2 regions of the Paenibacillus sp. FSL H7-689 genome follow, and region 1 is predicted to be linked to the other one. Evidence: predicted binding sites of a transcription regulator. Region 1 holds the regulator's gene; the other holds the start of a gene.
What was found. The regulator Rex, encoded in region 1, represses fermentation and respiration genes when NADH is low (regulators of the CRP and FNR family bind a similar motif). The targets are predictions, from matches to a motif close to TTGTGAAATATTTCACAA.

Region 1 (4,124 bases):
ATTTACGAAAGTGTGAAGCAGGAACAGAAAGTTATGGTCAGCACGCATACGATCAATCTGCAGGAGCAATTGAGAGAGCGGGACATTCCGATGCTGACTCAAGTGGTTCCGTTCCCGTTTAAGGCTGCTGTATTCAAAGGACGTGGACATTACCTGTGCCTGCGCAAATTTGAACACAAAATCAATAAACGTGAATTCGCTACACCCAAAGAGGATTATTTCACAGCTGCTCAGATGATTGTCTGGCTCACGCAGACCGAAACCGGAGATGATGAGGAACTTAACCTTAGCGGACGCGGAGGGGACTTCTGGGAGACGGTACAGAGCGAATCCGAGTCCTGTCTGGGAAGATCATGTCCATGGTTCCGCAAATGTTTCTACCATCGTGCCAAACATGAGGCCGGGTTGTCTGATATTGTAATCACCAATCACTCCAAATTATTTACGGATGTGAAAGCCGCGCATCAGCTGCTGCCAGCCTATGAGAGTCTTGTGATCGATGAGGCACATCATCTGGAGGATGTTGCTGGTAAACATCTTGGAATGCATATGAAATATTTCACGTTGGTTCATACACTGACCCGCCTGTTTAAAGACAGTCGTAATGGTCAGCTGCCTATGCTTCGTTCCCAGTTATCCGGGCATGAAAATTCGGTGCAATGGGGCTCCATGGTGGATCAGATGTTCCCGCTGGCTGTTGAGGTCAAGGAACTGTGGGATCGTATGAGCGATGCCTTGTTCGGTTTGTTGCCTGAACGAAGTGATGCTTCACCGGGAGAGACGGGGCAATTTTCACTGCGTCTGAAAGCTTCTCAGAAACCTGCAAAATGGCAGGAGTTGCAGGATCTGGAGAACCAGATCTATGTGACTCTGGGCGATTTGGTTCGCAAAGGGGACAAATTGCTGCTTGAGGTGAAAGAGGATCAGGATGATTATCAATCGGATAGTCTGATCACGGACATTACAGGATTGCTGAAAGATCTGACCACATTGAAGGAGAATCTACGTTTCTTCATGCGTATGGATGATGCCAAAACGGTGTACTGGATGGAAGCCAGCGGTCAGTTCCGAAGTAAATCTCTTCAGCTGTATGCTGTACCTGTAGATGTCAGTGCACAACTTAAGGATTTATTTTTTGATAAAAAGAAAAGTGTTGTACTTACATCGGCTACGCTTTCGGTAGATAAGTCATTCCAGTTCATGATTGAACAACTTGGCTTGCAGGAAGCTTCCGAGAATAATCGGTTGTTAACTTCGATGCTGCCATCACCTTTCAACTATCGCGATCAGGCACTTCTGGTGATTCCGCGTGATTTCCCGAGTGTGAAGGGCAGTGTGGGTGATGCGCACTTTGTTAATATGCTGGTGCGATCACTCGCAGAGACGGCAATTGCCACGCGTGGACGCATGATGGTTCTGTTTACTTCATACAAGATGTTGCGACAGGTCTATGATCCGCTGAAGGAGGCACTGTCTGGTAACGACATCTCGTTGCTTGGGCAAGGCGTGGACAGTGGAAGCCGCTCCAAGCTGACTCGCAGGTTCCAAGATGCCAAAGCTACGGTACTTCTGGGTACAAGCAGCTTCTGGGAGGGTGTAGATATCCCGGGAGAGGCGCTAACCTGTCTCGCTATTGTGCGACTGCCTTTCCAGCCACCGAATCATCCGTTGGTGGAAGCCAAGAGTGAGCTGCTTCAGGAACAGAAGAAAAATCCGTTCATGAAACTGTCCGTGCCGCAAGCGGTCATTCGTTTCAAGCAGGGATTTGGCCGATTGGTGCGTACAGCGAAGGACAGAGGAATTGTCATTGTTTATGATACACGGGTGATTGAAGCGTACTATGGTAAATTCTTTTTATATTCTTTACCTGGTCCCAAAATGGAACACATGCTCACGGAGCAGATGGTTCCACGAATTACCGAGTGGTTGGAAAAACCTGCTAATGAACAAAAATAATGGTTGTTTTGTTCGTTATATCATTGCATGACACTATCGTTTGGCGTTAAACTTTATTAGATATTTCCGTATCCGATTAAAGCAGTTGCACGTAAGAACTTATAACCTAAATTACAAGGAGCATTCTGTATAAAATGTCACGTTTATCTTTGAGTTTATACAGGATGCTCATCTTTTCATCTATTATTTTATCGTGGCCTTGGTAAGGGGGAGCAAGAATGAAATCGGATAAAATTTCGGAAGCGGTGGTACGCCGTCTGCCTGTATACTTGCGTTATTTGAACGAGTTGCATCAGCGTGAGGTGGCTACTGTTTCTTCTCAAGAGCTTGGACAGAGGCTGGATCTGAATCCGGCCCAAATTCGTAAAGACCTGGCTTACTTCGGTGATTTTGGTCGTAAAGGGATCGGGTATGATGTATCTTATTTGATTGAGAAAATTCGTCACATTCTCAAAATCGATCAGCAAATTAATGTAGCTCTGGTAGGCGCGGGTAATCTCGGTCAAGCCTTGTCCAACTACAACGCATATCTAAAAGACAACATGAAGATTGTTGCTGTATTTGATGCATATGGACCGAAGATTGGTAGCCAAATCAACAGTTTGACGGTAAAACCAATGAATGAATTGACGGAAGCGGTTAAAACGGAAAACATCCGTATCGGTATTATCACGGTTCCGGATACGGAAGCCCAAAATGTTGCGGATCAGCTTATTGAATCAGGAATTGAAGCGATCCTTAATTTTGCACCAACAATTCTAAAAACACCGCCGCATATCCGCATTCACCATGCTGACTTTACAACGGATCTGCTTAGTTTGGCCTATTACTTGGAGACTGGAAAGGACGACGAGGAAGATGACAACAAATAGATGGGTAATTCACAACGGCAAATTTGCCGTTAATGAAGGCGGCACAGCATGGAACGTGGTTCAAGGATACATGGTTGTCCAGGATGACAAGATTGTGCATATTGGTGAGACATTGCCGGATGGAGACAAAAATTGTACCAAAGTGGATGGAAAAGGACTGTTCTTCCTGCCGGGTCTGATCAATACGCATGGTCATGCAGCAATGTCGTTGCTCAGAGGGCACGGAGACGATCTTGCGTTGCAAGTATGGTTGCAGGAAAAAATGTGGCCGATGGAAGCGAAAATGACTTCAGAAGATGTATATTGGGGAACTTCCCTGTCGGTGCTTGAAATGTTGAAAGGCGGAACTACAGCTTTCCTGGACATGTACGATCACATGGATCAAGTTGCCAAAGTTGTGGAGCAATCAGGCGTTAGAGCAGCACTGGCACGTGGTGTAATCGGGCTGTGCTCGGAAGAAGAGCAACTGCGGAAGCTGGAGGAGTCGGCAGCGTTTGCACGTGAGTGGAATGGACAGGCAGATGGTCGCATTACAACCGTAATCTCGCCACATGCACCATATACATGCCCTCCTGACTACATAGAGAAGCTTGTGCAGGTTGCGAACGACCTGAACCTTCCTCTCCATACACATATGTCTGAAACGCTTCGTGAAGTGGAGCAGAACGTGGCTGATTATGGACTGCGTCCTGTGGCACATCTGGAGAAACTGGGCTTTTTCTCCCGTCCATCCCTGGTTGCACATGCGGTGCATCTGAATGACGAAGAGATTGAAATTTTGGCCCGTCATGATGTGGCTGTATCCCATAACCCGGGAAGTAACCTGAAACTCGCTTCCGGTGTTGCTCGGGTTCCTGCGTTACTGAAAGCAGGAGTTACCGTGTCACTCGGAACAGACGGACCGGCAAGCAACAACAACCTGGATATGTTCGAGGAAATGAGACTGGCTGCATTGATCCACAAAGGTGTATCTGGTGACCCGACGGCAGTGCCAGCAGGCGAAGCGTTACTCCTCGGAACGTCATACGGTGCCAAATCCATCTTCTTGAACAATACCGGAGCACTCCAGGTTGGCATGAAGGCTGATTTTATCGCTTTGGACATTGAACAGGCACATTTCTATCCACATACAGACCTGATCTCGCATACCATCTACTCGGCTTCTGCCAAAGATGTAGAGCACGTATGGGTGGATGGAAAACAAGTGGTGAAACACGGCGAATGTCTGACGCTGGATGAAGAGCGCATTTTGCGTGAGTCTCAATTGGCATTTGATGGTCTGCTTGCTCGTTAATT
Region 2 (4,124 bases), on a different contig from region 1:
TCCGATAAACCGTCCGAGGTTAAGCAAATCCTCTTCCTCGTTATGAATGCCAGGCACATACACGTGGCGTATCCACATTTTCCGACCTTGCTCCGATAACCACTTGGCCGTTTTCAACGTTCTCTCGTTGGATTTGCCTGTCAACTTGATATGTTTCTCATCATCAATATGTTTGAGGTCCAGCAGAACCAGGTCTGTGTGATCCAACAGATCGTGAATCCGTTCCGGTTCGTTAAAACCGTTGCTATCCAGTGTCGTATGCAATCCCCAGCGCCGCTTCACTTCCTTGAAGATCTCAGCTACAAAGTGGGCCTGTAACGTTGGTTCTCCGCCAGATATCGTGAGCCCGCCTCCGGAGCTGCGGTAGTAGGATAGATACGGCTCAATTTCAGCCAATACCTCCTCAAGCGTCATTTCTTTTCCGCCATCCAGCGCCCAAGTATCAGGGTTGTGGCAATACTGACATTTGAGTAGACATCCTTGCATAAAAAGCACAAAGCGGATGCCTGGGCCGTCAACCGTCCCGAAAGTTTCGAGTGAATGAATATGTCCGTTAACCATGCTGCCTCTTCCTTTCTGTATCCGCATCCGCTGTGCGTTTAATATGATTTGGAATACCTTGCTCTAGCGGTCTTCTACTAGCAAATTACTTACATCGAGCCATGGAACGTACGGTTGATGACATCCAACTGTTGTTCACGAGTCAATTTAATGAAGTTAACGGCATATCCGGATACCCGTATAGTCAGTTGTGGATAGTTTTCCGGGTGATCCATCGCATCAATCAATTGCTGACGATCAAATACGTTAACGTTCAGGTGATGAGCGTTTTGACCGAAGTAACCATCCATCATCGCAGTCAGATTGGATTTACGTGTAGTTTCCTCTTTACCCAGTGCTTTTGGCACGATGGAGAAGGTATTGGAAATCCCGTCAAGACTGTGTTCATAAGGCAATTTGGCTACCGAGCCAAGGGATGCCAGTGCACCTTTTTTGTCACGACCATGCATTGGGTTTGCACCTGGAGCAAATGGTTCACCTGCTTTACGACCATCCGGTGTAGTCCCTGTTTTCTTACCATATACCACGTTGGAAGTGATCGTCAGAACGGATTGTGTTGGAACTGCGTTACGGTAAGCTTTGTGCTTGCGAATCATGCCCATGAAGTTCTCGACCAGTTCAACAGCAATGCTGTCTACGCTGTCTTCATTGTTACCGTAACAAGGGAAGTCTCCTTCGATTTCGAAATCAACAGCGATGCCTTGTTCGTTACGAATTGGTTTTACTTTGGCATATTTGATCGCACTCAGTGAATCTGCTGTAACCGACAGACCAGCGATACCACAAGCCATCGTACGTACAATATCACGGTCATGTAATGCCATTTCGATACGCTCATAGCTGTATTTATCGTGCATGTAGTGAATGACGTTGAGGGTGTTCATATACAGCTTAGCCAGCCACTCCATCATTGGTTTGAAGCGTTTCATAACCTCATTGTAATCCAGCACTTCGCTAGTGATGGCAGGATACTCAGGTCCAACTTGTGCTCCGGATTTCTCGTCACGACCACCGTTGATCGCATACAGGAGAGCTTTTGCCAGGTTGGCACGAGCGCCGAAGAATTGCATTTGTTTCCCGATCTTCATCGCCGACACACAGCAAGCAATACCGTAATCGTCACCGTAGATTGGACGCATCAGATCATCATTTTCATACTGGATTGAGCTGGTTTCGATGGATACTTTACTGCAATAATCTTTGAAAGCTTCTGGAAGTTTCGTGGACCAGAGAACAGTCAAGTTCGGTTCTGGTGCAGGACCCAAGTTGTGCAGTGTATGCAGGAACCGGAAGCTGTTTTTGGTTACACGTGTTTCACCATTCACGGACATACCACCGATGGACTCAGTCACCCATGTTGGATCTCCACTGAATAGTTCGTTGTAATCCGGTGTACGCAGGAATTTGACAATCCGCAGTTTCATTACAAAATGGTCAACCAATTCCTGAGCCTGTTCTTCGGACAAAATGCCCTCTTGCAGGTCACGTTCAATGTAGATATCCAGGAAAGAAGATACACGTCCCAGTGACATCGCAGCACCGTTTTGTTCTTTGATCGCAGCCAGATAACCGAAGTACAACCATTGGAATGCTTCTTTTGCTGTTGTCGCTGGCAAGGAAATATCGAACCCGTGCATATCGCCCAATTGTTTCAATTCTTGCAATGCACGAATCTGTTCAGACAATTCTTCCCGCAGACGAATGACATCTTCATCAATAACATCAACTTCGAGTGCATTCAGTTCGCCTTTTTTGTTACGAATCAGGAAGTCTACCCCGTACAAAGCTACACGACGATAGTCACCGATGATCCGGCCACGGCCGTAAGCATCTGGCAGACCTGTAATAATTCCTGCTTTACGCGCTGCACGCATGTCGGAAGTATAAGCATCGAATACACCTTGGTTATGTGTTTTGCGAATGTTTGTAAATATATCAATGACGCCCTGTGGCATTTCAAAGCCATATGCCTCACATGCGTCAATCATCATGCGAATTCCGCCTGTTGGTTGAATGGAACGTTTGAACGGAGCATCGGTCTGAACGCCGACAATCTGCTCTTTGGATTGATCCAGATAACCGGGTTGGTGAGAAATAATAGTACCTGGTGTGTTCACGTCAACGTCAAGGACACCGCCGTTATCCCGTTCTTTTTTGGTCAGATCAGATACGATCTCCCACAATTCTTTGGTATTCTGGGTTGCACCTGCGAGAAATGCTTCGTCACCGTAATACGGAGACAAGTTGTGTGCCAGAAAATCATTCACATCTACGGATTTGGTCCATGTTCCTTTGGTAAAGTTTCTCCAGCCTGTTTGTTGTTTGACATCTTTTTCAATCACCGACATCGTAATCCCTCCACTAATTTGGATTTCTGGACACATAACATCTTGCTTCATTCGTAGCATTGTGTGCCCAGAGCCGCGATTAATGTGAATTGTTTCACATAAACCGGAACATGTTCTCTCTACTTGGGAACCGGAACCGCGGGATGAATGTTTTTCTTACATTTTCAGTATACGACTTGGGGCTTTCATCATCTGTGATTTTTGTCACAAAGCCAGTGAACTAACTCACTCCACCTGCGCTGTGTCCCATTGACCCCTGTAAATTCACACTTAGCCACTGCGCGGGCAGAACAACTTCCGATCGCTGTTATCCCCGGATTTTTTCAATTTTATATTTCAAAGGGGAAAATCCGGGGATAAAGGCGAACGCTCCGCTTCTTCAGTTTTTTCTGCCCACTCCGTTATTGTGTAAAGGGATGTTCAAACGGCCACATCACGGATTCCGTGTAACCTCTATAAGAACTATTGCTCCTCTATACTTGGTGCAAATCAAATCTTAGAATATACCCTGAAAAACAGATGCTCGCTCTTCTGTTTTTCTGCCCTCTCGTTATTGGTGACCACCTGGCTCAAACAGCCACGTCACGGATTCCGTGTAACCTCTCTAGAACCCTTTTGCTCCTCTATGCTCGGAGCAAATCAAATCTTAGAATAAATCCTGAAAAACAGATGCTCGCTCTTCTGTTTTTCTGCCCACTCCGTTATTGTGTGAACATCTGGCTCAAACAGCCACGTCACGGATTACGTGTAACCTCTCTAGAACCCTTTGCTCCTCTATGCTCGGAGCAAATCAAATCTTAGAATAAACCCTGAAAAACATACGCTTCGCTCTTCTGTTTTTCTGCCCTCTTCAGCATGGTGTGAAAGACGGCAATCGGGGCTCCCCTCTCGGGGAACCCTGATCTTCTTGCCGTAAGGCACGCTTCGTTCTAAATTTATTATTCAAACTTTCCGTAGAAAGCGTTGCGGTATACATCAGCCAGTTCAGTTACCAGCGGCAACTTCGGATTGGCAGTTGTACATTGGTCTTCGAAGGCACGGTCAGCCAGATAATCGACATGTGCTTCAAAGTCTTTGGCATCGAATCCGATCTCCTGGAACGATTCTTCAATACCCAAGATTTTGTTCAGGTTACGGATGGCATTGATGAGACTGGTTACGCCTTCTTCTGTCGTACGTGCAGGCAATCCCAAGATGCGGGCGATTTCGGCATAG

Region 2: a site for Rex is predicted at 2,992-3,009, ahead of pflB (formate C-acetyltransferase). Genes of this name have one in related genera too.

What each region holds. Positions count from the first base shown of each region.
Region 1 covers NZ_ASPU01000011.1:43,434-47,557, reverse strand. The annotation lists gene dinG (ATP-dependent DNA helicase DinG) at 1-1,956, shown strand, start outside; gene C170_RS06660 (redox-sensing transcriptional repressor Rex) at 2,175-2,828, shown strand; gene C170_RS06655 (amidohydrolase) at 2,815-4,122, shown strand.
Region 2 covers NZ_ASPU01000054.1:74,924-79,047, forward strand. The annotation lists gene pflA (pyruvate formate-lyase-activating protein) at 1-561, opposite strand, end outside; gene pflB (formate C-acetyltransferase) at 651-2,909, opposite strand; gene adhE (bifunctional acetaldehyde-CoA/alcohol dehydrogenase) at 3,848-4,124, opposite strand, start outside.